Linked DNA regions of Endozoicomonas gorgoniicola. Each later gene encodes a partner of the first gene's protein in a complex. Links are inferred from orthologs where the notes say so. Each region holds a gene or a part of one and is shown in the gene's direction. Other genes may lie near its edges.

What was found.
Region 2: the proteins of tsaB (region 1) and tsaD are in contact, whole or in part, in a solved structure (PDB 4WQ4), measured with the Escherichia coli proteins. The link is inferred for Endozoicomonas gorgoniicola from one-to-one orthologs.

The regions. Positions count from the first base shown.
Region 1 is NZ_JAPFCC010000001.1:4,163,538-4,173,966, reverse strand. What follows is about bases 3,943-6,736. They hold tsaB (tRNA (adenosine(37)-N6)-threonylcarbamoyltransferase complex dimerization subunit type 1 TsaB), read left to right. Parts: upstream 3,943-4,872; coding sequence 4,873-5,601; downstream 5,602-6,736. Other genes in these bases: NX722_RS18885 (putative adhesin), read left to right, coding at 6,590-6,736; NX722_RS18890 (LysE family translocator), read left to right, coding at 5,800-6,438; adk (adenylate kinase), read left to right, coding at 4,160-4,810. In the rest of the region: NX722_RS18915 (hypothetical protein), read left to right, coding at 157-1,689; NX722_RS18910 (hypothetical protein), read right to left, coding at 1,835-2,323; NX722_RS18905 (J domain-containing protein), read right to left, coding at 2,484-3,797; more of NX722_RS18885, read left to right, coding at 6,737-7,201; NX722_RS18880 (C1 family peptidase), read right to left, coding at 7,406-8,551; NX722_RS18875 (undecaprenyl-diphosphate phosphatase), read left to right, coding at 8,778-9,581; NX722_RS18870 (class I SAM-dependent methyltransferase), read left to right, coding at 9,657-10,429. UniProt on the Escherichia coli protein: Required for the formation of a threonylcarbamoyl group on adenosine at position 37 (t(6)A37) in tRNAs that read codons beginning with adenine.
Region 2 is NZ_JAPFCC010000001.1:5,930,897-5,941,327, forward strand. The notes cover bases 1,351-4,146. They hold tsaD (tRNA (adenosine(37)-N6)-threonylcarbamoyltransferase complex transferase subunit TsaD), read left to right. Parts: upstream 1,351-2,132; coding sequence 2,133-3,161; downstream 3,162-4,146. Other genes in these bases: rpsU (30S ribosomal protein S21), read right to left, coding at 1,362-1,577; folB (dihydroneopterin aldolase), read left to right, coding at 3,200-3,583; NX722_RS26680 (2-amino-4-hydroxy-6-hydroxymethyldihydropteridine diphosphokinase), read left to right, coding at 3,580-4,032; NX722_RS26685 (F-box protein), read left to right, coding at 4,095-4,146. Also shown: dnaG (DNA primase), read right to left, coding at 1-739; NX722_RS26660 (GatB/YqeY domain-containing protein), read right to left, coding at 768-1,217; more of NX722_RS26685, read left to right, coding at 4,147-4,838; NX722_RS26690 (polynucleotide adenylyltransferase), read right to left, coding at 4,835-5,980; NX722_RS26695 (amino acid permease), read left to right, coding at 6,205-7,416; NX722_RS26700 (GIY-YIG nuclease family protein), read left to right, coding at 7,492-7,818; NX722_RS26705 (AMP-binding protein), read left to right, coding at 8,014-9,717; NX722_RS29030 (transposase), read right to left, coding at 9,845-9,976; NX722_RS26710 (RNA-guided endonuclease InsQ/TnpB family protein), read left to right, coding at 10,034-10,431.

The DNA.
Region 1 (10,429 bases):
AGTATCAATTTATGTTTTAAGGGTGAATTCCAACCCGCTGGTCGAAAGCACATTTGTCAATGAGGTCTATACTTGGCTGTTCTGGATATTAACTAACAATATTACAGATCCAGTGTATATGGACCTTTTGATGAAAAATAATGGTGAGGAATTACAATGAAACCAGCCTTTCGATTGGCTCTTTTAATACCAGCGCTGAGCCTGTCATTCATCCATACAGCATTTGCTGACGATAAAATATCTGGCTATAAAGAAGAGCTGGAAGATGGATCAGAAGTACTTAAATTTAATACAGGAAAAAAAGTATTTACATTTAAAGTATCGGAATCTGGCGAATTTGAACTGGATCGTGAGTTGTTGGCTGGCATTCTTGATACAAAAACCGGCGATTACATTGAGCCTCTGTTACCTGCTTTGCCGGATGATCCAAATCAGGGGCCTGAAGCGTTTCTCAGCCCTTCGCTTTATCAGCCAGACTGTTATGGGACACCAAAACAGACTGATGATTATGTAACCGTCAGGATAAGACCAGGTACTCCTCTGCCCCCTGCGTCATCAGAGAACACCGGTGAACAGGTGAAGATGCCTGTTGTGAAACAGGCAGTAACGGTACAAGGTGAGTCCGCAGTGGCTCTCAGAAATACAGACAATCAACAGTCTCCAGTGAGAAAGCCCATTGAATTCACAGAAAAAGAATGGAATTTATTTGTTGAAGGACAGAGGGCAGTAGAGAAAACCAAACATCTGAGAAAGCTGGGGCTGTCCTATAAGCGTTACAACAACCTGGCGGGGACTCATAATACAGAGGGACTTGGTTACACTCACTACAATCAACCTGAGTCCAGTCTGCAAGAAAGATATCCCGATCAGCAATTTGAAAACTGCCAGTCTTTCACTGAAGGTGAAGTCGCGCAGCTTGAAAATAAGATACAGAAAGAACGCGAAGCCAAAGGTGTTTCGGGTACTGAGCTGGTCAAATTTGAAATGGATATCAAAGTGATTCATGACCAGGCACTTGCACAGATAAATGGTGTTAACCCTAAAAAAATATCTGATGAACTCAGCGGTGTTATCAGGAAATATTTGCAACTGTCTGAAGAGCAGAAGGTATCTTTTGCAAGCTTGCTGACATACGCTAATCAAAAAGACATGGGGGTGGTCATCTATCACCCTAAAACAGATATTGATGTTAAGCGGTATGCTGGTATGACACTGCTGGATGCCCGGATGCCTACTGGTCAGGCGGTGACCGATGCGACAGTGAGGCTTTTTGCTCAGGTCGCAATCAAGAAAATTAAGGAAGAAAACAAGAAGTTAACGGAGCTGGCCATGGGTAGTGTCAAGGGTTTTATGTCTGTGGCCGAAGCGTTACTCCCTGACTCGGTTCCTTACGCTGGCTACAAAACGAACCTGGAGAAACTGGCCGAAAGCGACTCGGGTATTGAGCATGTTCTGGAGGGGCTGATGGTCTTTCTGATGTATAAAGAGATGGGGTACTCTCTTAGCAGCATGCAAATAATTTATGCTGAGAATCAACATGGCAATCTCTGGTGGATGATCGAAGCTTTCAATAAGATTTATGACCTTGAACCTGCCCACTTCGTTCTGGCTTACAATGCCAAAGCTCTGCTTGGAATCCCTGTCATGGGAAAAATGCCCAAGCTTTTTGTTAAGTTTAAGAAGCCCTAAAACATAGCAACACCTGATTAAGACACTCAGTTTGAGGAGCTGGATGTTGAAGATTCAAATGAAGCCACCCCGGGCTGATTGAATAGATCTGTATTGTTTGAGTCCAGCTTGTATCAGGCTTCGGTATACCGTTACGGAAGCCTGATCATCTCCATAGAAAAACCGCTTTGTCCCAGGGACACTGATAAAGCTGCATCAACGTTTTGCCATCAAAACTCATAACAATCTGGTAGTTGAGAAAGTCATTCTGTGGTTTGCCTGACAGAATGGTGGTGGCCGGGCGGTTCATTAATACAGGTGTTCCGTTCAGGTCTTTGGTCTGCAGGTAAAGGATATTCATGATCGTGACAATTTCTCCGTTGTCCGGGTTGAAGGAGAAGTTATCAGTGAACCTGACCCCATAAGTGCGACGATCTGCCTTCATATCGCTGATATTTTTCGTCATGCGACATTTGGCAAGATCCAGATAGCCGCTGGGCAGGTTATTATTTCTGATGGCGGACAGCAGCCAGGGATAGCCTTTAATACGGCTGTTGGGAATACTCTGTGCAGTTAAAGGCAGCAGAGTTAATACTGAAAAAAACACAGATAGCAAGACTGCTTTGAGTTGAGTCCTGAGCCAATGACTGTGCATAGCTACGTCCCTGTTAGCTAAATCTTAAATAACCTATCGGCATAATTAGTTGGACTGTAAGCATTCAAAATGCCTGAAGGTTCTGCCGTCGTTGCCAATGTCTGACCAGGTCTGCATTACGAATTTTGGCAGATGCTTTCTTAGTCAGCTGTATACGGCGTTATCGACGAGCTTTTTTAGAGCGTGGATGATCGTTGTGGCTGGGTTCAGGATGAAGCGAGTTCATCCAATTGCTCAGCTCTTTAACGTCAGAGCGCATTTTATCTAACCTTTCATGCATAGAGTCAAAAACTTTGTTTGACTGTTTTTCATAATCGCGGAGCAGATCAGTTATGTCATCCACTATAGAAATCAGGCCACGATGGCCTAAATGATTTCCAAGACATTCAGCGGCGCTCTTTAGCTTCAGAAATTGTTCATGAGTTCCCCCCTTGTCAGGATGATACTTACGTGCGGCTTTTCGAAAATGACTCTTAATCACCTCAGCGGCGTCGGGTTGCTTCAGGGCATCCATTTCTAAGCCAAGCAGGTGCAGGGCATCCTCTAATTCCTGATCACATCTGGATAGTGGCTTTTTGTGAAATCCACTGGATGTGCCTTCTTGCCCGGTTGCTCCTGAGGTGGACGGTTGATCATCAGAGTCTGGTTGCGGGGAGGAAGACGAAGGTGGTGTTTTAGGAAGGGAGTAAAGCACGGGTTTTTTATCAGCCTTGCTATTGTCAGTGTTTTGGGGGGGAGTCATGATAATGCTGTGTACCAGCTCCATAAGCTGCTTTTTGAAGAGCGCCAACCTGGTCGGATCAGGCTCGGCGTTTGATGCGAACCTGAATTCATAAAGTAATTTTTGCCACTCATTGCATTTGGATTTAATCCTGATTGAACTCAAGTCATTCAACCATTGCCAAAGCGACTGGTACTCTAATGCAAAATAATATTGTCCTGTATTGACTTTTCGCACAGCGACAGGCTTTCCTGATGGGGTTGTCTCGACGATATAGAAAACCCAATAACCGGCATCAACGCCTATAAGCAACTCTAAATCGTGCTCTGGTGGATGGTTGTAGGGCTTTGCCCGGGCATCAGCCATCGTAATAAATGAGGTGTCTTGCAATGTTTGAAAGTTCTTTGCGGAGCGAATGAGGACTTCCAGTCGCTTCACAGGAACAGGCCGGAAGATACCCGGGAGACCGATATTTTTTTTAAATGGTGCATCAATGGACTGCCCGGTTACTCTTTCTGTACGCATAAGGCACTCAGGACTACCGGATTCAAATACTGGATAAGGTTCGGCACCTTTGTTTTCTTTGTGTGCATACTGCAGCGCCAAATAGCCGTTTGGCAGTATAGACCCAATGTGGCTGATGCCAAGTCCGCCCGGAAAGGCTTTATGAAAAGGAAAGATAATAATGAAAAGTAAGGCAACAATCAGAACGAAATAACGTGAATTATGATTACCGGCCATAAATTTTCTCATGTACGATTGTTGCATCATCCGGATATCTTACAATTTGCTTCGAATCTCCCGTACAGTTGAGGCTTAAGAACTCTTATCGGGCGCATTAACGGGAAAGCTAAAACAAAAACATGCTTAGAAATAACCAGGCTGATGCAGGGTGTTAATTATGTATTTTCAGAAAGCTGAAGCAAGAGTAGTATGCACAGCAAGAATTGCAGGAGAATTTGAGCAATTCACTACTTCCCTTTCTGAAATTCAGGGCTGAACTTGTATCACACTGCGGGTGTGTATATGCTGTGTGCCTTTTTAGACATAGGTCAAACGAAACAGGCTTCCGGGTATGTTTACCCTGAGGCAGGTTTTAGACAGGAGCATTATTCATGCGAGTGATTCTGTTGGGTGCCCCGGGCGCAGGTAAAGGTACACAAGCCCAGTTCATCATGGAAGAATTCGGTATTCCCCAGATTTCTACTGGCGATATGCTGCGTGCCGCGATCAAGAATGGCACAGAACTGGGCAAAAAAGTGAAAGAAGTCATGGATTCCGGTTCCCTGGTTTCTGACGACATCATTATTGCCCTGGTGAAAGAGCGTATTGCTGAAGCCGACTGCGCCAGCGGGTTCCTGTTTGACGGTTTCCCTCGTACTATTCCTCAGGCAGAAGCGCTGCGCGATGCCGGTGTTGAAATTGACCACGTGGTTGAAATTGCCGTTGAAGACGAAGAAATTGTTCAGCGCATGGGTGGTCGTCGCGTACACCCCGGCAGCGGTCGCACATACCACGTCGTTTACAACCCGCCGAAGGTTGAAGGTAAGGATGACGTAACCGGCGAAGACCTGATCCAGCGTAAAGACGATGTAGAAGAAACCGTACGTCACCGTCTGGGTGTATACCACGAACAGACTGCTCCGCTGGTGGACTTCTACAAGAATATTGAAGGTGAAACCCGTTACACCTGTGTAGAAGGTGTTGGCAGCGTTGACGACATTAAAGGCAAAGTGCTGGTTACGCTGAAGCCGGTGACTGCATAAGCATAAGTTGTTGTATAAACAACCTGAGCTGAGTCAGTCGAAACTGATAAAAGGGACGCTTGATGCGTCCTTTTTATGTTAAAGAAAACCCACTTGAAGACAACAACCCAGAGAAACTCATGAAGTTACTGGCGCTGGATACTGCCACCGAGGCCTGCTCTGTCGCACTGAACCTCGATGGTGAAATAATTGAAAACTTTCAGATGTTGCCTCGTCGTCACAGCCGTGAATTGCTGTCGATGGTTGAGCAAATTCTGGGAGATGCAGGTCTCACATTAAGCCAGATTGATGCCCTGGCTTTTGGTCGGGGACCGGGAGCATTTACGGGTTTGCGGGTTGCAACCGCCATGGTACAGGGACTGGCATTTGCTGTGGATAAGCCGGTGATTGGTATCTCCACACTGGCGGCGCTGGCACAGGAAGGCTTGCGTCGTTTCGGAGCAACATCCGTGCTGTCATCTATTGATGCCCGCATGAATGAGGTCTACTGGGGTGCGTTCAGGGAACAGAATGGCTTAATGCAGCCGCTTCAGGATGAAGTGGTCATTGTTCCGGAAAAAGTGATGGTGCCAGAAGGTGATGACCAGTGGCTGGGCATGGGGACTGGCTGGGTTTTTCGTGAGAAAACAGCCGCGTCGGTACGGGACTGTCATACTGACAGTTACCCGCGTGCCGGAGACATTGCGACATTAGCGGCTAATCATTACGGTAACGGACACGCTGTTTCAGCAGAACAGGCGATGCCCGTTTACCTGCGGGACAAAGTTGCACTCAAGAAGAGTGAGCGTTAATTGTAGGGGGGTATGTCTGTCAGTTTTGCCATACCCTTCTAACAATGCCTCATGACCCAGAGGTTTATCACAGTCCTTCAAACTCTCACCCTTTCAGCTCCCACTCTGGCTGCTTCAGCTGCTGGGTAGTTTGACAGTAGTGTGGGTGAGCATGTCTAATGATTGTCAGCTGCAATAAACTTCAACATCGGAGTAAAAATGGAAATAATAAACTTCGCTGAATATATTCCTGAATTAGTTTCTGTATCGATGATTGCTATTTTCATGGCGATCATTCCGGGAGCTGACTTTGTAATGATCACCCGGAACAGTATTTTTTTTAGCCGAAAAGCTGGAATATTTTCATCTTTGGGTGTGAGTGCTGCTCTTTGGCTACATATTACCTATTCAATAGCAGGGCTTGCCGTAATAATTTCAAAATCGATCTTACTTTTTTCCATAATAAAATATTTGGGGGCAGCGTATCTGATTTTTGTAGGCTGGCAGACATTTAAATCTAAAAGTGATATTGAAATATGCGGAACAACAGGCTTAATGAGTTCATTCTCAGCATTTAAAACTGGGTTTATAACCAATGCATTAAACCCTAAAGCCACTGTCTTTTTTCTCAGCATATTTACTCAAGTTGTTAAACCAGAAACCCCAATAGCCATACAAATAATGTACGGGGCAATCATATCTTTTACTCATTTGGTTTGGTTTACTTGCGTGGCAATTTTTTTGACTCAACCAAAACTGCTTAAAGCGTTTAAGAAGTCTAAAAATACCATTGAAAAATTAGTCGGTGGTGTTCTGGTAGCTTTTGGTGTCAAGGTGGCAACCCACACAGGCAGCTAGCAGTGGTTCCTGTTTGTGTTAACCTTTGCAGGGCTGACACCTGACAGCCCACGTTTGACAGTGGCTTAACGGACTTCGCAAGCTTCGTTGAAGAAAATGGATGCTATAGTGTTTCTGTTATTAGCCTTCAATTATATGCAAACCTAATAAAATGAATCCGAGTACTGTTTCACACCCTGCCCCGGAAATGCACAAGCAGTTACTGGATGGAAAACTCAACCTGTTTGGTTTGAACTGGCATAAAGAGAATGTCCAGAACCTGATTATTCTAGCCCATGGAGGAATAAAAAAATCTAATGCTCTCAAGGTGAGTCGACATATTACCATTCCCGTATGGACAACCTTGTTTTTTTATGCGCCTGCTGGCTTTGTACTTTTTACTAACAACAGTTTAAGTAAGTTAATGAGAGGAAAATACCCCCCCCTGGAGGCTGTATTGCCCAATGAAAAGACACCCAACTATGAGCTGTTCTTTGATAGTAAGGATTTTTCTTTAAAGGACGAGGCTATCTATATAGACCTCATTGATGGCCGATATGATTTTACCCCATCCTTTGCTCAGCACCCGTTCAGAGTCTACGACGTTGTCACTACAGAACCATCCGGTTCCAAAGGCATTTCCCTGGAGGAAGTTCTCAATGTGCTTTACCACACAGGCCATCCCTACCCGCAAATCCACTGCATGTTCTGTCGCAGCATATACGGAGCAGAGAGCCAGTATTACAGACCTGGTTATCACAACCCTCCATTCAGTTCTAAATAGTCTGAAGTTCTGCAAATATCACAGCCTGCCTGACTCAGCCAGAAAAGACTTGAGTTTGTTGACAGTTACCCGCGTGCCGGAGACATTGCGACATTAGCGGCTGATCATTACGGTAACGGACACGCTGTTTCAGCGGAACAGGCGATGCCCGTTTACCTGCGGGACAAAGTTGCACTCAAGAAGAGTGAACGATAGCGTAAGGGTTTATTTTCCCGGGGAGATGGGTTGAACAGCATCCAGTGTAATGCCGCAAAAATCGTTATATTGGTCGTTTATCTCACCTGTTTTCCCCCTCCTCATCATGACATATCCCCCTTCGCCCCATTGATCTCCCCAGCTGTTTTTCACGATCCAGTAAGGCACATTTTGTTCATTTACACCATAGCCCACTAACAGCACTTCGTGGTCGAGGGAGTTTACTCTGTTTTTTAAGCACTCCGGATCATCATAAATGCCTTCTTTGTAGAGCATAAAACTTTTTAAATAGGCTTTAATGGCCACTGAAACCGGACCATCCAGTAATGCTTCCATGACAGCCAAATCATCTCCTGGCTCTATTGTCCTGATTTTTAAACCATTTGGGATTTGAATTTGTTTGCATTTGTTCATCATTTCCAGAGTGCAAGGGTAATCGATTCCAGAGCCAGAGGTGTAGGGGCAGCTTTCTTCAGTGCATAAGGTGTAGTTATTGGCATTCAGATAAGCATAAACATCAAGTGCAGTACCTCCCTGGCACGCAGGATTTGCTCCATTGCAGGAGCCAAAGTACTGTTCACTAAAGGATGTCAAAGGATTTCCCAGGCGCTTATAGTAGCCTTCCAATGCACCTGTGGTGCCAAAGAGCCAGCAGCTTCCGCACTGTCCTTGATTTTTGACCGGAGTCACCGCTCCTTTTGTCCTCCAGTCAATGGCACTGGGCAATGTTTTACCGCTGTATTTAAAAGATGAAACTATCGTTTTGGTAAAACTGGTTGATGCCTTTTTATGTTTGAAACCTGATTTGTCATAACCAAAATGATTTTTTTCAAAGTCATCGACACCAATATCAAACAGGCTGTTTATGCCTGCCGTTGGATACCTTCCTTCGGCTGTACTTTTGGCGTTGTATTTCATGGCGTCAGCCATATTTTCAAAAAAAGTAGCTTTGCGGGTTTCGTATTCCGAGGTGCCGCGTTTTGGCCTTTCTGAGGGTTGTTTAAATTGTTCCAGGAACTGTTGGAACTCAAGCTCTGTGTATTGAGGTGCATAACTGGTTAAATCATTGGATGAATATTCTTCAAAAGGCGCTGAATGCGCTGCTGAAAAAAACAGTGTTAAAAAACTGAACACTGAGGTAATCCAGATCTTCATAGTGTTACTTCTCAGGGGTGATTAAGAGACACAATTGAAAATACTAGCGATTTTTGCGGATGTTGTTTGAACATTTCCTCATTAACACAGAGTTGTGATTGCAATTTATTGGGAGACTATCTATTGGGAGACTACCAATCTGAGAAAACAGCCAAAACAGGCTTGAGATAGCACTGCGGTGGGCGACATACTGTATAACGTTACAAACGGATTCAGGAGCACCCTCATGGATTTTTTGCAGATTATTGTTCTTGCGCTGATACAGGGTATTACCGAGTTTCTGCCGGTTTCCAGCTCGGGGCATCTTATTCTTCCGGCACAGTTGTTGGGCTGGAGTGACCAGGGGCTGGCGTTTGATGTGGCGGTACATATCGGTACGCTGGCTGCTGTCATTGGATATTTCCGCAACGATATCCTCAAAATAGCCATCGACTGGCTGGGTTCACTGGTGGGCAGAGGTTCAACCTTTAACAGCCGTCTGGGGTGGTACCTGATTTTTGCCACCATTCCCGCTGTGGCATTTGGCTTTGCCCTGAAAGCCATTGGGCTTGATGAAGCCATGCGGACAATTGGTGTCATTGCCGGAACCACTCTGATTTTTGGTGCGCTACTTGGCTGGGCAGACCTTAAAGGCAAGCGTATTCAACCTCTGGAAAAGCTGACATTCAGGCAGGCTATGATCATAGGCTTTGCTCAGGCCATTGCCCTGATTCCTGGGACTTCCCGTTCCGGTATCACCATGACCGCCGGTTTAATGCTGGGATTGACCAGAGAAGCTGCTGCCCGCTTTTCTTTTCTGTTATCCATTCCGGTCATCCTTGGGGCAGGCTCTCTGCTCACTCTGGATCTGGTTAAGGATGCTGCTCCGGTTGACTGGTCAGTACTGTTGAGTGGTGCAGTGGTTGCGGCTGTCAGCGCCTGGGTCTGTATTCATTACTTTCTGGCATTTATTAACCGTATCGGGCTGATGCCGTTTGTTATTTACCGGTTCTGTCTTGGTGCTGTCCTGCTTTGGGTGATGCTGGGCTGAGCGGTACGCTCCGCCCCCCTTAACTGCTAAACTCCCATTTTTTCGCTTATGTCTGTTTGAATGAGAAAGCTGCGGATGTCCTTTTCTCTTTATATTGATTGTTCCGGTCTGGTTGAAGGGCTGGAAAAATATCATTGCCTTAAAAAGCTGCATGATAAAGTACCATGCTCTGAATGGGTGACTGATACCAGAAGCTTGCCTAAAGGCTCATTAATCCTGGGCTTTGAGGAGGATGTACTCTGTCTGCGTCGTGCGGGTGATAAGGAAAAACCGGTATTTGTTGACTTTGTTGGTGGTAAGGCAGGGCATCGCCGCAAGTTTGGTGGTGGTAAAGGGCAGGATATTGCCAAAGCAGTCGGTTTGAATAAAGGCGTAACCCCTCATGTGCTTGATGGTACAGGAGGGCTGGGGCGTGATGCGTTTGTGCTGGCCACTCTGGGTTGTTCAGTGACTCTGATTGAACGTTCGCCGGTGATTGCGGCTCTGCTACAGGACGGTATTGATCGAGCAAGACTGGCCCCGGAGGTGGCCGCTATTGCCAACCGTATGAAACTGATAAACGAAGACAGTCGTCAGGCTATGCAGACCATGGTTGCCGAAGGTCAACAGTTTGATGTCGTTTATCTTGACCCGATGTTTCCCCACCGGGAAAAGTCGGCACTGGTGAAAAAAGAGATGCGCATTTTTCAGGATTTGCTGAGCGGTGACCCTGATGCCGATGAGCTGCTGGCACCGGCAGAAGCTCTGGCAGCATACCGGGTGGTGGTTAAACGCCCGAAGCATGCGCCAGACCTTTCTGGCAAAGAACCAACGTATCGTCTGGAAGGCAAAGCCTGCCGTTATGATAT
Region 2 (10,431 bases), 1.8 Mb from region 1 along the record:
CATAAAGTTCCCGCCCCTTGTGGAAAATAGGAGATTCCGGGGAGTTCAGGTATTTTGGTTTGGCGTCGCCCAGTACTCGCCCGCCAAAGGCAATGATGCGACCCCGGCTGTCACGAATAGGGAACATAACCCGGTCACGAAAACGATCGTACCGTTTTTTGCTCTCTTCGTTTTCAACCAGCATGCCGGTTTTGATCAGCTGTTCTTCTTTCTCGTCGCTGGTGGCCAGCAGGTTTTGCAGGTTATCCCAGCCTCTGGGGGCAAAACCGATGCCGAACTGTTTGCAGGTCTGTCCGTCGAGCCCGCGCTGTTTCAGATAGTTGATGACTTGGGGCGCATCAGGGGCTGCTTTCAGTTGTTCCTGATAGTAATCTGAGGCGCGGGTCATAAGCTCGTAGAGTTCAGAGTAATCCGGGCGTCGGCTCTGGCGGCTGCCTTGTTCTCTGGGTACTTCCATGCCTTGTGTGCCGGCCAGGTTGTCAACGGCGGCAGGAAAATCCAGATGGTCAAAATCCATCACGAAACCAATGGCGTTACCACTGGCGCCACAGCCAAAGCAGTAGTAGAACTGTTTGTCAGGGCTGACGGAGAAAGAAGGTGTTTTTTCTTTGTGGAACGGGCAGCAGGCCGAATAATTGCGACCGGTTTTCTTCAGTTTGACCCGGCTGTCAACCACGTCGACGATATCGACTCTGGCCAGCAGGTCGTCAATAAATGTCTGTGGAATGCGTCCAGCCATGTAAAGTATTATCGCAGGGTTGCGGGAATCAGCCCAGCAGTTTTTTAACCGACTGGCTGATCAGAGCCATATCGGCACGACCCTGAACCTGAGGTTTTACCAGACCCATTACCTTGCCCATATCTTTCATGCCTTCTGCGCCGCTCTGGGCAATGGCATCGTGGACAATCTGGTCGATGTCTTCAGGGGAGAGTGGTTCAGGCAGAAATTCCTGAATGACGGTCAGTTCAAACTGTTCCTGTTCAGCGAGATCCGTGCGCCCTGCAGACTCGAACTGGGTAATGGCATCGCGGCGTTGCTTGGCCATTTTGTCCAGGGCTGCAAGGGCACGGGTGTCGTCCAGCGACTTTTCGTCTACTTCAATACGTTTCAATTCTGCCAGAGCCAGGCGGATAGTGGACAGGCGAGCCTTTTCGCGGTTGCGCATGGCTTCCTTCATTGCTGAAGTCAGTTGGTCCTTTACTGTGCATTCGCTCATAATGTTCTCCTGTATAAATATCCACAAGCAGGCATAAGCCTGTCAGGTACTGAGGTTTAACCTTCAAATGCTATCACTGACGTGACCCTGAAGGTTAATGCTGAATCGTCTTGTAACTGAAGCAGTATTCAGATCGTTACGATCTTAATACAGACGCTCGCGACGACGCTGTTCGCGCTGCAGTTTTTTCAGATGACGCTTAACGGCAGCAGCAGCTTTGCGCTTGCGAACAGAAGTCGGCTTCTCGTAGTGTTCACGACGACGTACTTCAGCCAGGACACCGGCTTTTTCACAAGAGCGCTTGAAGCGGCGCAGGGCTACGTCAAACGGTTCATTTTCTTTAACTTTAACAGCAGGCATGCAGAGCTCACCTTCCTAAATATTCGTTGATTCAATAGAAGTTTGCAGCCCGGCATGATACAGCAGCAATGGTGCTTCTGAATACAGTTTTTGCTAACTGTATGAAGCGAAATCCGGTCCGCAAAAATTCAGTGTCTGATAATCATACCAGTCACTGGATTAGCCGCGTATTTTAAAAGGGTGCGAATTTTATAGCCAATCGCCGAAAAATGCAAAAAACCGGCTTTTTGAGTATTGACTGCCAGCTCGTGGCTGATGCTGGAAAATGACCATCAGGAGTGCAGAAAGTGTTCTTCCGATTGGTGGAAGTGCCATTCTGGCATTGTTGGAGATTCGAATTAATCGGCTGCTGTGGGTATAAATCCTAAAACAACCATTGTGCTTTCATGCTGAAACCATGGTTAAGAAAGTCTTTCTGGTGGTCAACGTCGTAGTGTACTGTGACTTCAGTTTCGTCATTTGGTTCCGTGATAAACATTAGGCCGTGAACTAACCGCACGGATTGGTGGTAAACTCCCGACAATTTTGTTGAATTCAGATTTTCAGGAGTTGGCTATGGTTGTTCTCGGCATCGAGACCTCCTGCGATGAAACCGGTATTGCCCTTTACGACAGTGAGAAAGGCCTGCTGGCTGATGCACTGTACAGTCAGATTGAGATGCACACCGAATACGGTGGAGTAGTTCCGGAACTGGCCTCCCGCGACCATATTCAGCGTGTACTGCCTTTAATAAAGGAAGTACTGGATCAGGCGGGGTTGCAGCGTGAAGACATTGAAGCCCTGGCTTACACAAAAGGCCCTGGCCTGATTGGAGCTTTGATGGTCGGTGCCTGTATCGGCCGTTCTCTGGCATGGGCGTGGGGTGTTCCCTGTGTCGGTGTGCACCATATGGAAGGGCATCTTCTGGCTCCGATGCTGGAAGAGAATCCACCACAATTTCCGTTTCTGGCCCTGCTGGTGTCCGGCGGTCATACCCAGCTGGTGCATGTGGGGGGCATTGGTCAGTACCGCTTGCTGGGCGAGTCGGTAGACGATGCGGCTGGAGAGGCTTTCGATAAAGTGGCTGCAATGCTGGATCTGGGATACCCCGGTGGTCCTAAAGTATCAAGGCTGGCTGAACAGGGTACGCCGGGACGCTTTCGTTTCCCGCGCCCTATGTGCGACCGCCCCGGACTGGATTTCAGTTTCAGTGGTTTAAAAACCTTTACGTTGAACACGGTCGCAAAATGCCGTGAAGAACGTGGCGATTTTACGGATCAGGACCGGGCCGATGTGGCCAGGGCGTTTGAGGAGGCCGTAGTCGATACTCTGGCTTTTAAATGTCGACGGGCGTTGCGTGAAACCGGTTTGAAACAGCTGGTGATTGCGGGTGGTGTGAGTGCTAACAGGCGTCTTCGTGAAGGACTGGAGTCCATGGTGGCAAAAGAAAAAGCAACCCTGCGTTATGCCCGTCCGGAATTCTGTACGGATAACGGTGCTATGATTGCTTATGCCGGTTGTCAGCGACTGCTGGCAGGTCAGCTTGAGCCGCTTGAAGTGGCTCCCCAGCCACGCTGGCCGATGGAAGAGCTTGACGCCGTGTAATGCGGTATAATCCTGCTTTTTTCTTGAGGGTTCAGGCAATGGATAAAGTTCGTATCGAACGACTGGAAACCGAGGCGATTATTGGTGTTTATGAATTTGAGCATGAAGCACCGCAGCCGCTGGTCATAGACCTCGAACTGGAAACGGATTTTACCAATGCCTTTCGCAGTGATGACCTGAACGATGCCCTTGATTATGAAGCCATCAGTAACAGCGTTCGTGAGTTTACCGAAGCTTCCCGTTTTGCCCTGCTGGAAGCGTTGGCGGGTGGTATTATTCAACGGGTGCTGGATAACTTCCCTGTGGACAAAGTGGGTGTTTTCATTCGCAAACCTCATGCACTGAAAGGCGCTCTGGCAACGGTCTCCTGCGAACGTAGCAGAGAACAGATGGATATGCAGAAACTGATGGATCAGTTATGACCCGATATTTTGTTGGTATTGGTTCTAACGAAAATGCCGTGCATAACTGCACGGCAATGATCAGTGCCATTCGCTCTGCTTTCCGACAGGTCTGTGTCAGCAGTATTGTGCAAACCCCTGCTTATGGTGTGGATGCTCCACACTACCTGAATGCTGTCGTCAGCTTTGAAGCCTTATTGTCGATCCCGGAGTTATACGACTGGTGTAAAAAACTGGAAACTCAGCTGGGCAGAACCCGGACCCGGAACGGAATCTGTCAGGCTGACCTGGATATTCTTCAGCCGGGTCATGTCAGCGAGGTGTATTATCAGCCGCTGGTTTTGCAGTTGCAGGCTTTTCTTAAGGGCGAAGCTATTTGTGTGAGCCATGACAAAGTCTGTTTGCAACTCGATGAACGGATGAGTGTTGGCGATGCTCCCTGTTATCTCTTTCAGACTGAGTCTGTCTGAATTTCCCCGCTGCATTAGGGTTCTATACTTTTTGAGTTATTACTCTGGTCGAGGATCAACTAATGGAAAACTCCGGAGCCACCATAAAGGCAGTCATCATTACTGAACAATGCGACCAAAGAACCATGGCGGCTATAGCTAGTGTTTTTAATATACAAGGGATTCGAGAAATGATTCTTAGCTACCTGAGTCCGCGCGATCTTTGTGCGCTTGCGTCAGTTCTCTCCTCAGCAGCTATCCCCAAGGGGCCTCATCCTTCTATAGATCGCTTCATAATGAACCAGGGCCTCATGACACTTGATCGCCACAGTGATTTAACCAGTGCAAGCGCAGATACTATTGCGGCTATTATTCGAAAATACAGCAAACACACAGCTATTACTTATTCAGCGAACAAGTCTTTGAAGCCTGATATCGAGGATAGAGGAAAGGTGGTTAACTTTCATGTTGCGGAGGTAGTTGTGTCCAATCACGAGACTGCTGGAAGTCGTTGGGAAAGGTTTCTTGCTCGTACGAAACTCAGTTCATTCGATGTTGGCACTGTAGGGGAAGGCCTTACGGCAGTTGGAACGACGGGAAGTAAGGTTTTTTTTATTAGAGCCGGTTGGAATTTTGGTAGAAGCATGGATGATTATTTGCTGATCGTATACGCCCCTTCTTATGAGAAGATTTTAGATCATATAATAGGGGATTATTGTTTCAGTCGCGAGTTTATTACTCCGGTGGTTCATCGCGTACGGTGGGAGCATGATGCGCATAAAGAGCCAGACTTTGAGACATCTGGCGGTTGGTTTCATCTTCGCTAGCCGGCCTGTTCGCTGGCCAATGCCTGCCCCAAAGCTTCAATTCGTAGCAGGCGGAGCTTTTCTCCCACGGCTTTGCCTTTCACCCCCTGTGCAACAATCTCTCTGGCATTAATGGCGTGACACTGCCTTAACAGGTCAAAGAGTTTGTTTTGGCTGGATGTCGGGAAACTCAGTCCTTTCGCGTGTGCAATAAAGCCTGCTGTTGCCATAAAATCTTCAAACCGGTCAGGTCGACGCAGGGCATCCGTTGCTTCAAACAGATTCATGATCCTTTCTGCGGTTGGTTTGTCAAGAACACCTGGCACTTCGTGAGCTTGCTGGTACACCAGCAAGGCCAGTTCACAGTAAGAGGATGGAAAACGCATACGCTGAAAAAATGGCTTAAGGCTGGCGGCTTCGGTTTGCTCATTGGCGGCAAACAGGCAGGCAAAACGCACTGGCTCAGACGCGTTTTGTTCTGCAGCCCGCTGTAAAGCTCCAAGGCAGTGGGGTGATCCCAGTAAAAAGGGTTGCCACTCTTTCAGTACCGCGCTCAGGGCATTGCAACTCATCAGGGTCAGAAAATAGATTTCAGGGCGTTGCTCCATCAGGGCTCTGGCTGTTTCCTGCCATACCCGCTCTGGCACCAGATAGCTGGCTTCACCCATACTCACCATGTGTGCCATCAGAGCCATCGTATCTTCCGCGATAGTGAATCCCAGGCTGGCAAAACGGGCGGCAAAACGCGCTACCCGAAGAATTCTTAAAGGATCTTCCTGAAAGGCGTGAGAGACGTGCCTCAGCAGTCGTTGCTGTAAGTCCCGTTGCCCCTGATAAGGGTCGATAATGTCACCTTCCGCCGACTCTGCCATCGCGTTGATGGTCAGGTCCCTGCGGATCAGGTCCTGTTCCAGAGTCACACCCGGGTCAGCATGGAACGTAAAACCGGCATAGCCATGCCCGGACTTTCGTTCTGTTCTGGCTAAGGCATATTCTTCTTTGGTCTTTGGGTGCAGAAAAACCGGAAAATCCTGCCCAACCGGCACAAAGCCCTGTTGCAGCATTTCTTCAGGCGTGCTGTTTACCACCACCCAGTCATGGTCTTTTACAGGCAGTCCGAGCAGTTTGTCCCTGACAGCACCGCCCACCAGATAAATGTTCATAGAGTTCAAAAGTCCTGCTTTCAGGTGTGTGATTGGAGCAACACACCTCAATACGTTATTGATTAATGGTAACGGATGAAGTGTTGAGGCAATAGATATTCTCTTGATTGGAATGCGACAGAGGGCGACTGGCAGTTTTTTTATTTATATTCGTTTTGTTTCTTAACTGATTCAGCTGCTATTTTGTAGAGTTATTACTTTAGTCATGCGAACCAGTTATAAGAATGAAGAGTCAAACCTTAGGTAGTGCTTTGCTGATTGCTGGCACATGTATTGGTGCCGGTATGCTGGCGCTGCCTATCATCTCTGTTCTTACAGGGCTGTGGGAGGGGCTGGCCCTGATGTTCATAACCTGGTTGCTGGCTGCCTACGGAGGGTTACTGATTGCAGAAGCCTGCCGAGCCTGCCCGGAGACTGAAAACCTGCATGGTATGGTTGGTCTGTTGTTAGGACGAAACGGTCAGACCGTTGCTGTCATTGCCATGTTGTTTCTCTATTACGCGCTCTGCGCAGCCTATATTGCCGGGGGCGCTTCACAGCTTAACAGCATATTAGTGAGTGCAGGCTTAAAAATACCTTACTGGGGTGCGGTTGCTCTGGTGACATGTATTGTCGCTATTGTTGTACTGGTGGGAACTGCTCTGGTGGATGTCTGCAACCGGGTAATGTTTGTTTCCATGCTACTGCTGATGATGGTGATACTGGTCTCTTTGTTTCCTTACACCCGGCTTGAAAACCTGGCCATGGAGACAGGCACTTTTCCTGTGTTGCTGGCTGCTCTGCCTGTGCTGTATACCTCGTTTGGTTATCATGTTGTGGTACCCACGGTGGTTGGCTATGTGCAGGGATGTCCGGAAAAGTTCAGCAAGGCGCTGCTGATTGGCAGTGTTTTGCCTTTTGTTCTCTATGTCTTCTGGAGTGTTTCGACGGTTGGGGCTTTGTCATCCACCACAATACACTCAGTGGCATCAATGCCGGATTCCGTCACCAATCTCATGTCTGCAGTTGGCCAGGTGTCATCTGTCAGTCACTTTAGTCTGATAATCAGTGTCTTTGCGGCGTTTGCGCTGGCAACGTCGTTTCTGGGGGTTGCCTTAGGATTGTTTGATTACTTGTCAGAACTCTCCCATAACAGTCACAGCGGATTAACTGGCAGGGTTCGGACCATTTTGCTGACGCTGCTGGTTCCGATGCTGGTGGCTATTTACTACCCCGATGGTTTTATTCTTGCCCTGGGCTATGCAGCGATAGCATTGATCGTACTGGCTGTCTTCCTGCCTGTACTGATGGTTTGGAAGGTTCGCCGCCTGCACATGGAAGAGCCTTATCAGGCCCCCGGAGGGAATGCTGGCCTGGCTATTGCGCTCATGGTCGGCGTGCTGATTGTTGCTGCCCAGATTGGTGTTTCTCTGGGGGTTTTACCTCTGCTGGGCTGACGACAGTTGTTTTATACCCTGACGACGTCGGGCTGGTCTGTTAAATTGACAGCATCCGCTAATTGTTGGGTACTTATGAACTGGTCTGTTTACATCATTATTGCCAGCGATCATTCGCTTTATACGGGAATCACAACCGATATCTGCAGACGCTGGAAACAACACAGCAGTGGCGCAGGTGGTGCGCGCTATTTTCGAGGGCGCAAGCCTGCGTTGCTGGCTTACTTTGAGCCAGGACATAATCGTTCTACGGCTTCAAAACGGGAAGCAGAAATTAAAAAGTGGCCAAAGACAAAAAAACAGGCGCTGTTGCGCTCTGGCAGCAATCAGGTTTCATTATGGGACAGCATGTTACCAACGGGGTTTTTGGAAGCTGAAGAAAGGTTGGTTGAGAGGGACTGATGCAGAATGGATGATGTTATACGGCTATAAATCGTTATTCGACTGTCGTATGCTTAAACGAGCATTAACAGCTGTTTGCCAGATGATCATTGCAACAGCTCAATAATACCAGTTAAGTGCAGGCTATGTACCTGAGCAGACAGGCTCCTTAGAGTCTGAGCCTTTAACAATAATGATAATAATGAGAGGTGCTTCATGGAGGCCAGTTTCTGGGAAGGTAAACGAGCTCCCGGTATTGAAGACGCAATTGATCTGGGAAAGTATCGCAACCTGGCAGACCTGATTAATGCATCGGTCAGGCGGTTTGCTGACCGGCCTGCCTATACCTGCATGAATCAGACCCTGAGTTATGCAGAAATCAATGAACTCAGCAATGGTTTTGCGGCTTACCTGCAAAAGCATACGTCTTTGGAGCCTGGTGACCGAATTGCTATTCAGTTGCCTAATATCCTTCAGTATCCAATCGTCGTTTACGGTGCCATTAAAGCGGGACTGGTTATTGTTAATACCAACCCTCTTTATACCGCCAGAGAAATGCTCCATCAGTTTAATGATTCGGGCGTAAAGCTTCTGGTTTGTCTGAATACGGTGGCGCATATTGTTGAAGAAATTCTGCCCCAAACCGGTCTTGAGCAGGTTGTTGTCACCGAAATGGGGGATTCTCTTCCCTGGATGAAGCGGTTACTGGTGAACTTTGCTGTCAGGCATGTCAAAAAGATGGTGCCAAAATACAGTCTTCCTGAAGCCGTGGCATTTAACGATGTCATGGCGAAAGGCATGATAGCGGACTATTGCCCTGCCTCAGAGGGTCAGCAGGATGATCTTGCTGTGCTGCAGTATACCGGCGGTACGACAGGGGTCGCGAAAGGGGTCATGCTGACGCAGAAGAACATTATTGCGAATGTCTTGCAGGCATCGGCCCTGCGCCACCAGGTGGACCAGAAAGGCAGGCTGATCTCAGACCTGCGTGGTGATATCGTGGTTGCGCCATTGCCGCTCTACCATGTCTACGCGTTTACAGTGCATCTGTTTTCATTTTTCGAGCTGGGGGCTCACAGTATTCTCATCCCTAATCCCAGGGATCTGGATAGTCTGATCTCTGCTCTGCAACCCTGGCAAATCAATACATTTATTGGGCTGAATACATTGTTTGCCGGACTGTTGAATCACCCCGAATTTCACCGTCTGGACTTTTCCGGGCTGACGGTCACCAATTCAGGGGGAACAGCGCTGCAGGAATCGGTTGCCAGACAGTGGCATGAAGTGACGGGCTGCCGGATTTCCGAAGGTTATGGTCTGACTGAGGCAGCTCCCATTGTGGCTGCCAATCCGGCAGGTAAGCTGACGCAGCTGGGAACCGTTGGTCCTGCATTATCGTCAACCTCTATCAAGATTGTCACTGATGATGGCGAAGAAGCGGACACAGGAGAAGCAGGCGAGCTGTGTGTAAAAGGCCCGCAGATCATGAAGGGCTACTGGAACCGGCCTGAAGCCACGGCGGAAGTTCTGGATACCGAAGGCTGGCTGCATACTGGTGATATTGCGGTGATTCAGGAAGATGGGTACATCCGTATTGTGGATCGCATTAAGGATCTGGTGATTGTGTCAGGCTTTAACGTCTATCCCAATGAGATTGAGAACGTTGTCGGTCTGCACGAAAAGGTCGACCAGTGTGCTGTCATTGGTGTACCTGATGAAAAAGCAGGTGAGGCGGTTAAGCTCTTTGTGGTGACGTCTGATAAGTCCCTGACGGAGCAGAGTATTCGAGACTGGTGCAGCCAGCAGCTCACCAGTTATAAAGTACCTAAATACATAGAGTTCCGTCAGGAACTGCCCATGTCTGCGGTAGGCAAGGTATTGCGCAAACAACTTCGGACAGAAGAGGTTTCCTCAGACTAATGCAATGAAAATCAGGCTGAAATTATTAATTTCGGCTTGATCGAAACACTGGCGCAAACCCGCTTCTTTAGAGGCGGGTCTAGCCAGCGTAAGGCGCTAGCCTTGCTGTGACGATCGTTTAGAAGTCTTAACGAGTTTTCTGAAAGAGGCACTCCATTTGTGGGCAGGTTTCTGAAAAGATCTCACGAAGTTGATCGGTCATTTCCCACGTGAATACGTTCCGGCGATACTTTGCTGAAAATACCAGTGCTGCCTGCATGGTTTTTAGCGCTTAGCTGCACTAGCATAAAAGGCATTCAACATAACAGGCACTGCAATGCTTCAGGGCATCCGATTAAAAGCCAATCCAACAGACCAGCAAAAGCTGATCCTGTCTCAGTGGATGGGTTGCGCCCGGTTTATCTGGAATGCCAAGTGTGACGAACATCGCTACTACAGCACCTATGCAAGAAAATATTGCCCTGTCGGGACATTTGCGCCGGTTGACACTAAGGCCGCTCAATTTAAAAGCAGAGAGCTTTCTCCCTGGCTCTATAGCTGTCCCAGTCAGATAATCAGAAATTCAGCTACTCACTGGTATCAGACCTTCCAGAAGCACATGAAAGGGTTGTGTGGTAAACCAAAAAAGAAGCCAAAAACTGACAAAGGCAGCATTTACCTCACAAAAGAATTATTCCGGTTCGATGTATGTGATGACGGTGTAACCCGTCTTTT